Regions from separate parts of the Lysinibacillus sp. NPDC094177 genome, predicted to be linked through region 1. Evidence: riboswitches for the same ligand, from Rfam matches in the RefSeq annotation. Region 1 holds a riboswitch; each other region holds the start of a gene.
What was found. Region 1 has a riboswitch for cobalamin ahead of ACQKNC_RS18795 (FecCD family ABC transporter permease). Riboswitches for the same ligand answer to the same signal wherever they lie in the genome.
Positions count from the first base shown of each region.

Region 2: another riboswitch for cobalamin. It lies ahead of ACQKNC_RS07585 (ABC transporter substrate-binding protein); the one in region 1 lies ahead of ACQKNC_RS18795 (FecCD family ABC transporter permease).
Region 3: another riboswitch for cobalamin. It lies ahead of ACQKNC_RS13650 (glutaredoxin family protein); the one in region 1 lies ahead of ACQKNC_RS18795 (FecCD family ABC transporter permease).
Region 4: another riboswitch for cobalamin. It lies ahead of ACQKNC_RS00755 (energy-coupling factor ABC transporter permease); the one in region 1 lies ahead of ACQKNC_RS18795 (FecCD family ABC transporter permease).

Region 1 is NZ_JBNNTW010000014.1:48,219-52,436, forward strand. It holds gene ACQKNC_RS18785 (DMT family transporter) at 1-49, shown strand, start outside; gene ACQKNC_RS18790 (ABC transporter ATP-binding protein) at 453-1,229, opposite strand; gene ACQKNC_RS18795 (FecCD family ABC transporter permease) at 1,235-2,281, opposite strand; cobalamin riboswitch at 2,521-2,713, opposite strand; gene ACQKNC_RS18800 (biotin transporter BioY) at 2,887-3,483, shown strand; gene ACQKNC_RS18805 (NADPH-dependent FMN reductase) at 3,832-4,218, opposite strand, start outside.
Region 2 is NZ_JBNNTW010000003.1:300,608-304,825, forward strand. It holds gene ACQKNC_RS07580 (GTP-binding protein) at 1-1,109, opposite strand, end outside; cobalamin riboswitch at 1,291-1,476, shown strand; gene ACQKNC_RS07585 (ABC transporter substrate-binding protein) at 1,645-2,646, shown strand; gene ACQKNC_RS07590 (precorrin-3B methylase) at 2,701-3,390, shown strand; gene ACQKNC_RS07595 (S9 family peptidase) at 3,712-4,218, shown strand, end outside.
Region 3 is NZ_JBNNTW010000007.1:154,156-158,373, forward strand. It holds gene ACQKNC_RS13640 (Lsa family ABC-F type ribosomal protection protein) at 1-294, shown strand, start outside; gene ACQKNC_RS13645 (hypothetical protein) at 751-963, shown strand; cobalamin riboswitch at 1,830-2,007, shown strand; gene ACQKNC_RS13650 (glutaredoxin family protein) at 2,127-2,351, shown strand; gene nrdI (class Ib ribonucleoside-diphosphate reductase assembly flavoprotein NrdI) at 2,348-2,707, shown strand; gene nrdE (class 1b ribonucleoside-diphosphate reductase subunit alpha) at 2,704-4,218, shown strand, end outside.
Region 4 is NZ_JBNNTW010000001.1:149,245-153,462, forward strand. It holds gene cobJ (precorrin-3B C(17)-methyltransferase) at 1-508, opposite strand, end outside; gene ACQKNC_RS00750 ((2Fe-2S) ferredoxin domain-containing protein) at 513-884, opposite strand; cobalamin riboswitch at 1,023-1,207, opposite strand; cobalamin riboswitch at 1,628-1,812, shown strand; gene ACQKNC_RS00755 (energy-coupling factor ABC transporter permease) at 2,130-2,876, shown strand; gene ACQKNC_RS00760 (energy-coupling factor ABC transporter substrate-binding protein) at 2,878-3,150, shown strand; gene cbiQ (cobalt ECF transporter T component CbiQ) at 3,156-3,929, shown strand; gene ACQKNC_RS00770 (energy-coupling factor ABC transporter ATP-binding protein) at 3,926-4,218, shown strand, end outside.

The sequences.
Region 1 (4,218 bases):
TATCATTGCCATTATTATTGGTGTAGCAGGCTTAAAAGCAGTAGCATAATTTGACTTCATTTCAATCCATATGTGTTGTGCATGCGTACCAAACCTAATAAGTTAATGAAATTATATTAAATGACTCTTCGGCAAAACGAGGGGGTGGATTTCCGTTCCGACTTGGCGCTTTCTAGGGGGCGTCAGGGCAACACGAGGTTGGTCACGAAGGCGTTATCACAACATGCGATGGTTTTAGCCTTCGTTCCCCTATTGCTGATCCCCAAGGAGTCGCCCAGTCTCCACTCCAATCAACCGCTTCACAAAGCATGCATCTTCTGGCATTTCACTCTAATTTATAGTGATAAAGCAGAGCTACAGCACCAATATTCTAATTTTTTCTATTTACATTTTTAACTTTCATATTCCCTAAATAACACTATGTATCAATCACTTTATCGAGTTTCTAAAGCTTACTTTGTGAATTGCTCTGGGATATACATTAAATATGGTTTACCTGTAAGTGGATGTATTTGAATATCAGCATAAACTCCAAATACATCTTGTAATAATTGTGGTGTAAGTACTTCTTCTGGTGTTCCAAAACAAACAATTCGACCTTGCTGTAAAACATAAATTTGATCGCAATACATGGCTGCAATGTTTAAATCGTGTATTGCTGCAACAACTGTTAAATGTAAAGTTTGAATTAGATCCATAAGCTGCAATTGATGCTGAATATCCAGATGATTTGTTGGCTCATCTAAAATAAGTACCTGTGCTTGCTGAGAGAGGGCACGGGCAACCATCACACGCTTTTTTTCTCCACCCGAAAGAGTGCTAAAGCTACGTTTCTCTAAATGAGCGATACCTGTTTGGTTCAGTGCATCTTTTACAATTTGAAAATCTCGTTCTTGATCTAGCTCCAATAGTTTTTTATGAGGTGTTCTCCCCATACTAACTAAATCATGTACTGTAAAATCGAATAAGACTGGTGTTTCTTGACTTACAACTGCTAAATTTTTAGCAATGTTTTTACTCGATTGCTTTAAAATATCCTGTTCATTTAACAAGACTGTTCCACTTTCTGGTTTTAATAAACGATACATATTCTTTAATAGCGTTGACTTCCCACTACCATTAGGACCGATTAGACCAACAAATTGCTTGTCCTTTATTCGAATATTTACTTCATGTAATATACGTTCATCAGAAATGGAGAATGATACTTGTTTCGCTTCTAATGTCATATGCTTTAATCTCCTTCACCGAATGAATAATTGTTACTACGTAGCAACCAAATGAAAAATGGACCTCCGCAAAAAGCCGTGATAATTCCAATTGGCATTTCCTCCGGAGCAATTAAAATTCGAGCAAGTGCATCTGCCCAAACTAGGAAAATCCCTCCGAATAATGCACTAATCGGTATAACATATTTATGGTTTGAACCTACAATTAACCTTACAATATGTGGAATGATTAAGCCGACAAATCCGATTGAACCACTTACAGCAACAAGCACACCCGTTAATAATGAAACTAATATAATAAGCTGTATACGAAATTGTTGTAAGTTAACCCCTAGTGTGACCGCTGCTTCTTCCCCAAGAAGTAATAAATTTAGATTTCGATAGTGGAGCCATAACAAGGCAAATACTACAATAAAGATAATTGTAGGAATTAAAAGATTACTCCACTTCGCACCAGCAAGGCTTCCTAGCATCCAAAACATGACTGCCTTCATTCCGCCCTCTTGTTTCGACGTCATTAATATAAAATTTGAAATAGCAGATAAAATAAACGACACCGCCATCCCTGAAAGTAAAAGTCGAAAGACAGAAATTCTACCGTCAACACGCGCTAAGAAGAAAACTAAAGCCATTGCTGTGAGAGAACCTATAAATGCAGATACGGAAAGCGCATAAACGCTCAGAAATGAAAAAGCGCCTAAAATGATGACAGCTGTAGCACCAACCGTTGCACCAGAAGAAATCCCTAAAATATACGGTTCTGCAATTGAATTACGAACAAGTGCCTGAATAGCTACTCCTGCAATTGCTAAGCCTGCTCCAACGATAGCTGCGAGCAATACACGCGGAACTCGTATTTGCCAAATGATAATTTCCTGTGAGCGACTCCAATCTTGTTCGATTGAATTTTGTATAAATGGGATTTTAGAAAGGATAACCTTCCATACATAAAGTGGCGTAACGGAAACCGATCCAACCATAATCGCAATTGTCATCGAAATTATAAGTACTAGAAGAAGAATCATTGAAAGCATCATAAATTTTTTATTCATCAGTTTATAACTCCTACTCATTAAAAATCAATTTTGTCTTGGCGTAATTGCCCTCTATCGCTTTGCTTTCGCGACAAAACACTTGTAGCAGACGTTTCACATTCACAAACACTTGCCGAATGAAAATAAATAAAAAAAAGGGCATTCTATGCAAATGCGCATAGAAATACCCTTGATTAAACAAAGTCAGAAAGATTTCCTTCTACTATTGTCCGTAATCGCTTTCATCCTCGTGGGCATTACAGGAATTACTAATTGGCAGGTCTCCTGGCTTCGAATCAATGTACCTATGATTGCCTTCCCATTCTAGAACAGTGGCTAATACATCATAGAACTCCTCGTAACAGTTGCGGGACAGCGTCGGATTTGCACCGACTTCCCTTTTAAGCGACACATTTTACAAGATGTCACACCATTAGCATTTAATATTTTAAAATTATGACGATTCTATCATATATTTTAATAGTTAGTCTATAAATAATAGTTATTTATCAATTTATGCAGGATAACAACTTTTGTGTTAACCGACTTAAATAATCAAGTTGACACAAAAGCTTTATTTTTTTACACTATTATTATCAACATTACTATTTAGGGGTGAAATAATGACAACAGTTGCGGAACATACTCATCACAAATTAAGAACAGTAGATCTTGCATACATTGGACTATTTTCAACATTGATGATGATAGGAGCTAATATCACGTCTATTGTACCTTTCATGATGGTCGGTGGAGTACCTATCACATTGCAAACATTTTTTGCTATTTTAGCAGGGCTTATTCTTGGTAGTAGAAAAGGGGCACTCGCTTGTACTGTTTATATGTGTATCGGTTTAGCAGGTGCACCTGTATTTGCTCGTTTCGGTGGGGGCTTTGGACAAATTTTAAGTCCTACATTTGGTTTCATTGTCTCTTTTATATTAGCTGCATATGTCGCGGGGCTTATTGTAGAACGCAGTGGAACGAAGAAAAGCTATGTAGTTGCTGCATTAGTTGCAACAGCTATTAATTATTTACTAGGGACAAATTGGATGTACTTTGCCTACAAGCTATGGGCTAGTGCTCCTGATGCTTTCACTTATAAGATTGCATGGCTTTGGATGATGCCTCCTTTACCAAAAGATATTATTTTAGCTATATTTGCAGGTATTTTTGCATACCGCCTTCAAAAAGTTTTAAAAATAATTCCGATTAAATAAAAGCTTAACACCATTACGAGGGGTTGATTTCCGTTCCGGCTGGGCGCTTTGTAGCTGTCGCTTTGCTTTTGCTACAGAAAACATTTGCCGCTGACCCCCAAGGAGTCGCCCAGCCTCCACTCCAATCAAGTTATATAAATAGCATACATTTTATCCACAACTTTTTTGTTAAAGGATAAATAAACAATTTATTTCCTAAAAATGCCCCTCTTTAGTGTAATGCTAGAAAGGGCGTTTTTCTGATTGTCCTATTTGTCGCTTGGCTCTTCTATCCGTCGCTCTATCTTAAACCCAACAAACAAAAAATGCCCCATAAGTATTGTTATACTATGGGACATTTTTTTATTTTTAAACGTATATTTTCATCCAGTTTAAGAAGTTATCAATTACTACATCTAGGAATTTGATAGTACCCTCATCTGTTAGATTGCCTTCTGTATCAAATTTAGTGTGTACTGCTCCAATATAAACATCATTACCACTTAGTAATGGTGAATTTACTCCAGGTGAGAATAAAATATCTCGTAAATGTAATTGTGCTTTAACAGTACCTAAGTTACCCATTGATGCTCCCATCATGAATGATGGCTTGCCAATCATTACTTTATCAACTCGAGATAACCAATCGATGGCGTTAACCATAACACCTGGTACTGTACCGTTATATTCAGGCGTCAACCAAAGAACCGCATCTGCCTCTTTTACTTTTGCTTTAAAATCAAGTACAGGTTGTGG
Region 2 (4,218 bases), on a different contig from region 1:
TGGAATTTTTCATGCCATAGTACACGTAATGATGGTTCTTCTGCTTCGAGTGTGCGGAAAATCTTTAATATTTCCTTTATATGCTGATCACCTTCATATTGTACTTTCGCCTGTAATGTTGGTACTAATTCATAGGGCTGTGGGATACCGGAATTACCAATGATATCTCCGATGTTAGCTTTACTAATCCCTTTAACTGCGAAAATTTCCCCAGCTTCGACCTCTTGAGCGCTTTCATAACGACTACCATTATATTGCCGTATTTCAGTCACTTTTTCTGTTACATCTCCAAATGAAAATTCATCACGCACATGTAACGTTCCTTGCAAGGCCTTTAAAAAAGTTAAACGTTGATGTCCATCATGACGAATTTTAAACACTTCACCTTGGAACGGGGCATCGTTATGAAAATGTGTCTTTGTAAGTAGGGGAAGCTGTGCTAGGAATTCCTTTATCCCAATATCTTTTAAGGCTGAGCCAGTAAAACACAAAAAGGCCATTTCCTGTTTAATCATCGTTTGTAAATGAGAAAGGCAGCTTGCGCTATCCAATGTCTCATTAAGAAAAGCATCTAGAAGCTGCTCATCACGTTCGGCAAGCCATTCCATCATCGAATAAGGAACATAGTCTGAACGGAGCGGTTCATTTACGAGTAGTACATCCTCAGAGCAATCCTTATGAAGCTGTGCCATAACGGCTTTAACATCTGCCCCTTCACGGTCAATTTTGTTGATAAAGAAAAAGGTCGGGACGTGATATTGGCGTAACAGTTGCCACACTGTTTCTGTATGACCTTGTACTCCTTCAACCGCACTAACAATAATAATGGCATAATCCATAACTCGAATGGCGCGCTCCATCTCTGGGGAGAAATCGGCGTGTCCTGGTGTATCGATTAACGTATATGTATCGTTTCCAATCGTCATGCGACCTTGCTCCGCAAAAATTGTAATGCCCCGCTGACGCTCTAATTCATGATTATCTAGAAATGTGTCCTGGTGATCTACTCGCCCGCGGGCTTGAATACTGTTTGTATGAAATAGTAACTGCTCAGAAAATGTTGTTTTTCCTGCGTCAACGTGAGCGAGTACTCCAATTGTTACATGCATAAAAAAATCCTCGTTTCTATTATTTCATCTATCAACATTGTAACAGAATTGGATTGAAAAATATTTCGTATAAAAATAGTTAGTATTTATGTCTGAATAGTGTTAATATATTTATGATAATAATTTTTTGATATTTTTATGAGATTGTGAATCTATTAATCTTGCAATATCATTTACAACAAAATAAAAACGACCTATTGGTGCAAATGATCTTTGTCATTTGCTTAAAAGGGAAATCGGTGCAAATCCGATGCTGTCCCGCAACTGTAATGGAGAGTCTATACGAAATGCCACTGTAGCTATGCTATGTGAAGGTGTATAGATGATGAACCTAAGCCAGGATACCTGCCAATTAGTTTTCTTTTACTTAAACCACGAGGATGGGGATAGTGAACAGGTTGAAGAACCTTTCTTTCACTATGCTAACCTCTTGGAAACAAGGGGTTTTTTTATGCCCTTTTCTAGAAAACTAACTTGGTAGCACAGAAGTCTAATGATTTCTTTCTATATATTTAACAACAAAGGAGAAGAGGACATGAAGAAATGGAAACACTTATGGCTTGTCTTTGCAATAGCATTGATCGCTGTACTAGGCGCGTGTAACTCAAAGGACAAACCAGAATCTGCTGCAATAGGTGAGAAGGTAGAGCCTTCACAAGCTGAAACGACAGAAGTAACAATTGAAAATAATGGAACAACACAAGTATATAAGGAAGCACCTAAAAAAGCGATTAGCTTAAATCAACACGTAACAGAAATTATGCTGGCTTTAGGTTTAGAAGATTCAATGGTAGGGACGGCATACTTAGATGATAAAATTTATGAGCCCCTGCAAGCTGCCTACGATAAAGTGCCTGTAATAGCTGAAAAGTATCCTTCTAAGGAGCAAGTAATTGATGCAGGTGCAGACTTTTTATACGGTGGTTGGAAAAGCGCCTTTGGAGAGAAAGGTGTTGGTACACAGGAAGAGCTTGAGGCATTAGGTATTCACAGTTATTTACATACATCCTCAAATATGACGAAACCAACTTTAGAAGATATTTTCACAGATATTCGAAATATCGCAAAAATTTTCGGCGTTGAGGATCGTGGAGAAGCATTAATTAAACAAATGACAAAGGATGTAGATGCTGTCCGTGCGAAATTACCGCAAAATGAAAAAGAACTACGAGTTTTAGTGTTTGACAGTGGTGATAAAGATGTCTTTACTGCTGGACAAAACTTCATGAATGAGCTTGTAACTATTGCTGGCGGTAAAAATATTTTTGGTGATGTGGAATCAGGATGGACTACGGTGTCAAAAGAGGATGTAGTAGAACGAAATCCAGAAGTTGTTGTTGTCGTTGATTATGGAGAAACAACGGCGGAAGAAAAAATAAATTTCTTGAAAAATGATCCAGCCTTAAAAGAAACGGAAGCAGTAAAAAATGAACGCTTTGTGATTTTACCGCTTTCTGCCGCGTCAGAAGGAGTTCGTGTTGCAGAAGCTATTCAAATTTTGGCGAAAGGCTTCTATCCGGATAACTTTGAAAACTAGAAAAAATATGGGGCTAGCGTTTTGCTAGCCCTCTTTTCATAAGGAGAATTATTTATGAATGCATTTCGTAAAAATATACCCGACAAAACATTTGCAAAACTAAACAATAATGGAGATTTTACCCGTCTTGCCGTAAGCCCAGGTATTATTAATAAGCATTATTCTCCGGCACAATTTCAAACAATTGCAAAGGTTGTAGGAGAAACTGGTGCAATCAAATACTCCGCATCTTACAGTATAATATTATCAATTCCAACAGTAGATGTAACAGATGCAACTAAAGAGCTACAAGACGCTGGTCTGTATGTGGCAAAGCAAGGGCCAAGTGTGGCTATGAAGGCTTGTGATTTTTGTGATGGTGATAAGATGGAGGCAGCCCCAATTACTGAACAGCTATATCATTCTTTAGAAGGGATAACTGTCCCAACAAGATTACGTTTAAACGTAAATGGTTGTGCCTCTGCCTGTTATATTGCGGTTTATGATGATATTGGGCTTGTCTACCAAAAGGATAGCTTTGATGTCTATTTAGGGGCAGTGCCAATGGGTCCAAATGCACAAGCCGGGACTCTGTTTGCAAAAAGAGTAGAAGTGGAGCATATTGAAGGTTTTTTAAAGCAAATCATTGAGCTCTATAAGGAACGTGCACGTCCGAATGAACCTTTTTATAAATTTTATCGCAGAACAAATTCTGCGGATTATTGGGAAATGTTAAAAAATAAGACCATCATAACGGGAGTGTGATTTCCGTACTGACTGAGTGCTTACCAGGGTGTGTCCGAAGAGCCGCTTCATCAGCATCTCGTTCTACCCGATAAAATGCTTATGTCGTTACTCAAATGCGTACACAACCACTTATCCCAAAATCAATCTTTGAAATAAATGATGTCCGTAGCTCTTGGTAATTATTGCGAAGCAGCTACGGTTTTTTAATTGTACTACATGCTATTGTAAAATCCTCTCTGGGATAAAAAAACAATTTCTCCTTTGAAAGCAGGAATAATACTTAGGGCGTCGAAATATTCTACTAAGTAATGAAATTTCGGCGCAAAGGGGATATAAAATATGACATCGAAACAAGGGATAAAACCAGAAGATCTATACCAATTAAAATCCGTGGCAGATCCACAAGTATCACCTGACGGAACAGAAGTTGTGTATGTAGAGACTCGTATTGATGAGAAGAAAAAGGACTACATGTCTAATTTATTTTACATAAACTTAAATGAAAAAAATCCTCAACAATGGACATTTGGTGAAGATAAAACGAATTCACCTGTATGGTCTCCAGATGGCAGTAAAATCGCATTTGTATCAACGAGACATGGCAAGCCACAAATTTTTGTGCTTTCAAAAGCAGGTGGGGAAGCGAAACAACTTACTAATTGTAAAAACGGTGCGACATCACCTGTATGGTCTCCATGTGGTAAAAATATAGCTTTCTCAATAAAGTTAGGAAAAAATGACAGCATTTATGATAAAGCTGAAAATGATAAGAAAGATGACAAAGAACTAAAACCACTTGAAGTAGAAAAGATGAAATATAAATCAGATGCTGCTGGGTTTGTTGAT
Region 3 (4,218 bases), on a different contig from region 1:
GAGATCGATGAAACGTTATTTAAATCCATCCTACGTAAGATGGATTTTGAGCGAATTCAATTTGAGAAAGATATAGCTCATTATTCCGGCGGACAAAAGAAAAAATTGCTTATAGCCAAAAGTTTATGTGAAAAAGCTCATTTATATATTTGGGACGAACCGTTAAATTTCGTTGATATTTATTCGCGCATGCAGATTGAAGAGCTTATTCAAAAATTTAATCCCACAATGGTTTTTGTTGAGCATGATCAGGCATTTCAACAAACAGTTGCAACAAAAACTATATCTCTGTAGTTAAATATGAAGAACTGAAGGTATAATTAGTAAATTTGCTCATTAAACTATTTGATGCTTTAGTTGAAGAACGTTGCTAAAATAATCAAACCTTTTATGGAGACCTAAAATAAATATCTGCTAGAGAAGAATCCATTTTGATTAATCTTTTTTCAAAATGGATTCTTTTATTTTTCGTATAAAATGGGTTTAGTGATGTATTTTTAATCAACTTTAAAGCATACTAGAAGTCATCATGACCATACTCATTGCAACGATAATAGAAATAATTAGAATGATCGACAAAAGCTTTGTGAGGGCATAAATCAAACTGTTAAAAACAACACTAATGGACGAAGTTAGTACCGTTACACATTTTACTTACACCAACCAGTATTGCGGCAATAGTTTGCTTTGCGAAAACATGAAATCATAATGGAAAGATGTTTTTTTATGGACTAAATAGGAGTGAACTAGATGACATCACATTCAATCTCGTATTATGAGAATCAGTTAAGACAGCAAATTATGAACAACCTATATAATGAAAATTTTATTTCATTGCAGAATTATGTAAAAGAGTTAATTCAAGAAAATACGGATAATAATAAGAATATTACTTATGCCTATTTGAATATAAAACGTGAGCTGGTAGGGTCAATAAGTAATAATGATGATCAGACTTTATAAAGTGATTATAGATGCAAAAAATATAAAAGAAGTGAACATTTAAATGGAATGCAAAATGAAACAACTTGGCATTTGACTATAGAATGACATTGCTTAATAAAGTAAAGAAAATGCCTGGATTAGAAATGTTTTTTCTAATATGTTACAAATGGAAAATTGAATAATTAGAGGATCCAGAAGTTCATAGTTTCTTTTGTAATTCAATAAATGGTAAAGTAAAAGGAGTCTATGATAGTTTTAGAGATTATAATAGAGATAATAATCTTTTAAAATTGCTATTAATTATATAAACTATTATCAAAATATAATCCTTAGTTTAAAGTAAATTCAGCTCTGAATTTTTTAAGGAATTATTTTATTTGTAGGAATGGAATAATTGTACGGTAGATTTCATTTAAAAATTGAAGTGGTAAAACAGTCTATTATTCTTTGGAATATGGACTGTTTTAATGTAAGGAGTTCAAATAATAACTTTGTATCTACGATTGATCTAATTGTTGATTACGACTTAATAGATGGAACTTTAAGGTTTTATTAGACTGTTACAATACATTTGATTCACCTCAGAAATTAATTTTTACATAAGTGTTACATTAAATTAGAGTTCTTAATTAGATGGAATGAGATAATCCTGATTGATAAACAAGATACTGCATTTAGGTAAATGTAAAATAGCGAATATATTTAACTTCATATTTTTTAGAAATTTTTTAAATAAGTCGTCTATTGCAGCTAATTATTTGTTAAGATCATATTTTGAGAGTGTGAAAGAAAATATTGAATAATCTCATATTAAAGAAGTTTCTAATCTAGATTTACTTTTTATTTGAAGGATGGTACACTTAGTTCTATTGAACAACAATATATTGTGTTCGTTTTATAAAGGTACTACTATATGTAGTTTAATAGAGAAGTTCGGTGCAATACCGACGCTGTCCCCGCAACTGTGAAGCTGACGATGATATTAGCCACTGTGCATTCGCATGGGAAGGAAATCAGAGAATGAAGCAAAGCCAGGAGACCTGCCTATATAAAACAAATTGATCATTTCTTCGGGGATTAAGAGATGGGAACGTATGTGTTTTTTTTGTATTTTAACGTTTCCATTTAGGCTATCTCTCTCGAAGGGATAGCTTTTTTATTTTATGAAAAGAGGGATATATATGAAACTTTATACGAAAACAATCTGTCCAAAATGCCTTTGGGTAAAATCTGAATTACAACGTGTAGGACTTGAAGCAGAAATTGTAAACATTGATCACGATGAACAAGCTAAGCAAACAATTATTGACGCAGGTTTTTTAAGTGTGCCTGTTTTAGAAATTAATGAAACATTTATAGGAGATGTTAAGGAGATTGTTTCTCATATAGAGATGATTGCAATATGATTGTTTATGCTAGTCGTACAGGCAATGTCCGGAATGTTGTTTCTAAATTAACAGCGGAATCTATTGAACTCTCTGATGGGTTAGTGTTGAATGAGCCCTACCTTTTAATCACCTACACAGATGGATTAGGTGATGTCCCTTCAAAAGTGTCATGTTTTTTAGAAAACAACAGGAAATTTTGTAAGGGTGTAGTTGCCAGTGGCAATAGTAATTTCGGGCATAATGTTTTTGGCGCTGCCGGTGAGAAAATTGCTGCTACTTATCATGTGCCCTTAGTGCGGAAACTAGATTTAAGAGGAAATCAAGCAGATTATGAAGCAATACAAACGTTTTATGAAACGAGGGTAATGGGATGAAAACATATTTAAAGCTTAATAATGACGTACTGAATCGTTATAGTACAACTGGTCTACTAGAGTTAGAAAAGGATCGTGAAGCAACGCGCCGCTATTTTTTAGAATATGTTAACGTGCGTTTACGTTACTTTATTGATATCGAGGAAAAAATCCGCTATTTAGTCGATGAGGGCTACTATGAGAAAGCATTTATCGATATGTACGAGATGGAATTTATTAAAAAGCTGTACAAGAAAGCATATGATTATAATTTCCGTTTTCCATCTTTTATGAGTGCGAGCAAGTTTTACGATAGCTATGCAATGAAAAGTCGTGATGGGGAAGAAATTTTAGAAAAATATGAGGATCGTATTGTCATTATTGCTTTATATTTAGCACAAGGGGATACCGTTCTAGCAGAGCGTTCTATCGAAGCGATGATGGAAGCGTATCAGCCTGCAACACCAACAGCATTGAATAGTGGAAAGAAAGCCCGTGGCGAATTAGTAAGCTGCTTTAAATTATCAATGGATGACTCCATGAATAGTATTGCCGAAAATATTGGTTATTGTTTGGAGCTATCACGTCTTGGTGGTGGAGTTGGGGTAAACTTAACGGATTTACGCCCTTTAGGTGATCCAATTAAAGAGATATTAAATCGTGCAAGTGGTGTAATCCCAGTAGCGAAGCTGTTGGAAAACTCTTTCAGTTATTCAAATCAACTAGGACAACGAAATGGCTCGGGCGTTGTCTACTTAAATATTTTCCATGCAGACATAGAAAATTTCATTTCATCAAAAAAACCAAATGCTGATGATAAAATTCGCCTCGCAACACTGTCAACAGGAATTATTATACCAAGTATTTTCTTCGATCTTATGAAACGTGATAAAGATATTGTATTGTTTAGTCCATACGATATTTTTAAAGAATATGGCAGACGTATGTCTGAAATTTCAATATCAGATATGTACTATGAACTTCTAGATAATCCGAATATCCGTAAAATTAAACGTTTGAATGCACGTAAACTCTATACAGAGGTTAAAAAAGCGCAATTTGAATCGGGCTATCCGTTTGAAATTTTTGATGATAATGTCAATAAAGTGCATCCGCTCAAAAATATCGGTCGTGTAAAAATGTCAAATTTATGTACAGAAATCTTGCAAGTTCAAGAAACAAGTATCATTACTAACCAAGATGAACCGAATGAATATGGGTTAGATGTATCGTGTAACTTAGGGTCAATTGATATCCATGCAGCAAGTAAAGTAAACGATTTCGAAACATTAATCGATACAGCCATGCACTTATTAACAAATGTGTCGCAAATGACGCACATTAAGAATGTACCATCTGTTGCAAAAGCAAATAAATTAATGCATTCAGTAGGGCTTGGTTGCATGAATCTTCATGGTCATCTTGTTACTGAGGGAATCATGTACGGCTCAAAGGAATCTATTGATTTTATGGATCGCTTTATGGAAGCGATGAACTTTTATTCACTCAAATCATCAATGGAGATGGCTAAA
Region 4 (4,218 bases), on a different contig from region 1:
GGTTATAAAGAGCAATAACAAAATCCGCCATTGCTGCCGCTTCTACTCGCTTTGCAATTAAATTCCAAGGCGTTAAGTGATCACTTAAACTAATGGTACAGGCGTCATGCATAATCGGAGCACCTAGTAAACTTGCACACGAATTAATAGCAGAAATACCTGGAACAATTTCTACCTCGACACCAGTTGCTTCCGTCCAACCTAGCTCGATTAAAACCTCATACACTAATCCTGCCATTCCATATACACCAGCATCACCGCTGGAAATAACCGATACAACACTTCCAGCCTCCGCTTGACGCACAGCTTCCTGTGCTCGCGAAACTTCCTCTGTCATACCAGTACTAATAATCGACTTTGCGCTAACTAAATCCTGAATAAGTTCAACATAAGTTTTATAGCCTATGATCATATCACTTTGTTGTAGTGCCTCCACAGCACGATTCGTAATATGTTTAAAATCTCCAGGCCCAAAGCCAACTACGAAAATCTTACCTTTTTGCGCCATTTTGTTACCCCTCTTTCACCTTTTCAATACCTTTTATGGCTGTTGTCTGTGCTGTACGTTGTAACGAACCTTCACGCAATGTAAAGACATGCTCATTATGTAACGATTCATGATTTAAATCTTGCACAAGTGCCTTCGCATGCTCCGTTGTCGGCACGCGATACCAATTCCCCTGAGGATAAGCAATGACAACACAAGCATCCTTACACCTACCATTACATCGAGTCCTCGTTGTATGTATTTCTTTATCAAGTGCCAGCAACTGTATTTCATCACGGATTGCCTGTGTAATGTCCTCCGCATCTTTTTTCATACAGCTACTACCATTACAAATAAAAAGATGTGTTTTCATCCCCTCTAAATTCCAAGTTGTCATAGTCGTTCTCCCCTCATTTGCTTTTAGGAAAAAGAAAAACCTTTACTCTAGACGAAGAGTAAAGGTTTAGTAGAAGCCAATTAAAAACGAATATATAAGGGTACTCGCTTTCGCTTCAACTTCTCCCTCCGAAAAGTTTGCATGCAGCATCACATAAGCAGGTTTCCTGACTTAAGCTTCTTTTTACTTTCGCACCTTCCCATTTTTTATATGGTGGCCTTTGCGATTTCATCAGCTATTACAGTAGCGGGGGCTGTATCGGATTTTCACCGAATTCCCTATTATCTTGAAAATATTCAAGCACTTATGGACGTTTTATATGAATTTAGTTTTAACTTCTTTCAGCAAGTATCCAAACATCCGCTGAAAGAAGTTAAAGCCTCCGGCGGATGTCACAAAATCGGAAAGGAGTTCAATAAAGGATGTTAGCCTAAGATCATCGCATCCATGCGATAACGGCTAACTGACCTGCATCACGCAGGCCTAAGCACAAAGCCGATTCCGGACGCAATTATGCGGCGGCATAATTGATTTTGATAAAACTGTTTCTATCATAGCTTATTTTTTTAAAATTTCAATATTTCTTTCTTAATTTGTGACATTTTTATTAATTATTTTTAGAAAAATGTGACATCCATTTTCTATTTATCCGAATTTTCGACATAGAGACTAAATTAAAAATTTTTTCACAAAAAGTATAGCATATTTATGGAAAACCATGTTACACTTTGTCGTGAAATCTCACAACTTCATCTTTTTTCGGTGCGAATTGTTCAGCATTTCGCTTAAAAGGGAAGCCGGTTCAAATCCGGCGCGGTCCCGCCACTGTACTAGGGAGTTTTATAGATAATGTCACTGTCCAAAGGATGGGAAGGCCTATAAAACGTTGAACTAAAGCCAGGAGACCTGCCGAAAAATATGTGATCGTTTCAACCTACGAGGATGGGTGTGCGGCTTAGCAGATTAGAACTTATTTACTTTTTTAGCTATGCACTTTTCCCCCAAAGGGAGAAGTGCTTTTTTTCATTCAGAAGAGACTCCATCTCAAGGTAGTAGATGAGTACAGATATGGTTCCAACTGGACCAAAACACCTACTGAATGAAAAAAACTCCGGCGGATGTCACGGATTTTGAAAGGAATGAATTGTGCTTGCACAATTCAAAATTCGGACGCAATTACGCCAAGGCGAAATTATATTGATCGCATACTAATTCGAATAATTTTAATGTGAGGAGGAGAGATTTTTGAAACTCTCAGGTTGGAAGCTTAGTTATTTCTTATTGGCATTTTTATTCGTGCCAGATCGTGCATTTGCGATGCATATTATGGAGGGCTTTTTGCCAATCGAATGGGCAATTTTTTGGTGGGTCGTATCAATTCCATTTATTATTTTAGGATTACGTTCTATTCGAAAAACAATTGATGAAAATCCTGAAACAAAAATGATATTAGGTCTTTCGGGTGCCTTTGCCTTTGTGCTATCAGCTTTAAAAATACCTTCTGTAACAGGAAGTTGCTCACACCCAACAGGAGTTGGGCTTGGGACAGTTCTTTTTGGACCATTAGCGATGAGTGTTATCGGGACAATCGTATTATTATTCCAAGCTTTACTTTTAGCTCATGGTGGACTTACAACTTTAGGTGCTAATGCCTTTTCTATGGCAATTGCTGGTCCTATTATTGCTTATTATGTTTTTAAGGGCTCTCAAAAAATGGGGTTATCATTTTCAGTAGCTGTATTCTTAGCAGCGATGCTTGGTGATTTAGGTACATATGTTGTCACTTCTGTACAATTAGCACTTGCCTTCCCTTCTGAGGTCGGAGGCTTTATGGCTTCATTCACAAAGTTTGCTGGTATTTTTGCATTAACGCAAATTCCTCTTGCTGTTAGTGAAGGAATTTTAACAGTGATCGTTATGAACTTCCTGAAAAAATACAATGTCAGTGAATTAAAAGCTTTACGTGTTTTTTCAGCAAAGGAGGCTCACTAACATGAAAAAAAACTTACTGCTCTTAGCAATTGTTGTGTTACTAGCAATCGTTCCCCTATTTATTCAAAAAGGTGCAGAATTCGGAGGTGCTGATGGCGAAGCGGAAGCAGCGATTAGTGAAATAGATGCAAGCTACGAGCCATGGTTTGAAAGCTTATGGGAGCCACCAAGTGGTGAAATTGAAAGCTTATTATTCGCACTACAAGCTGCTATTGGCGCTGGATTTATCGGCTATTTCATCGGCTTAATGCGCGGCAAACATAAAGAAGGTTAAACGCTATGTTACTCATTGATAAGTATGCTTATATGAACAAACTAGCGACTGTTCATCCGCTAGAAAAAATGACGTTATCCCTTGGACTACTTTTATTGTCGCTTATCATGAGAGATGAACGAATATCACTCATTACATTTATTGTGATGAGTGCTTTTATCATTTTAGGCGCAAAAATCCCTACAAAATATTATGCAAAATTACTATTGCTACCTGGATTCTTTTTACTATCAAGTTTAGTATCAATTTTAATTTCTATAACCCAATCAACTAGCACGCTACCAACGCACATTTGGTCATTTTCACTTAATAGTTGGACGATTTTTATCGGCAGTGCGAGCCTCGTGACAGCACAACAGCTTTTTTTCATCGTTCTTGGCAGTATCAGCTGTTTGTATTTTTTAATTCTTACGACTTCAGTCCAATCTATTTGTTACGTCCTACGACAATGGCGACTTCCTACTCTATTTGTAGAGTTAGTAGAGCTAACGTATCGGTTTATTTTTATCTTTTTAGACAGTATGCAAAAAATTCATCTTGCCCAGCAGGCTCGTCTAGGATACAGCTCCCCTATGCAGTGGCTTCGTTCAGTATCAATGCTGATTGCAGCATTACTTGCTGAGATGTTCCAACGAAGTCGTGAGTTAAACAATGCGATGGAAGCACGTGGTGGCGAAACTGTCTATTGGCAGGAGAATGTTCCCTATAGCATGAAAAACTGGCTAGGTATTTCTGCTATTTTTATACTCCTCATCATTTATGGAGGTTTTTTCCGATGATAGACTTATATTTTGAATTAACACATTTATCCTACGCTTATGCAGATGGAACTCATGCCTTAACAGATATTACACTTCAGATTCCTAAGGGGAAAAAAATCGCTTTACTTGGTCATAATGGGGCTGGAAAATCAACATTATTTCAACACCTGAATGGAATTTTGAAACCTACTGCTGGAAGTATATCATTTTGTGGCAAAGAACTTAATTATAGTAGAAAAGCATTAAAAGAATTACGTCAACAGGTTGGTATTGTATTTCAGGATGCTGACAACCAGCTTTTTTCTGG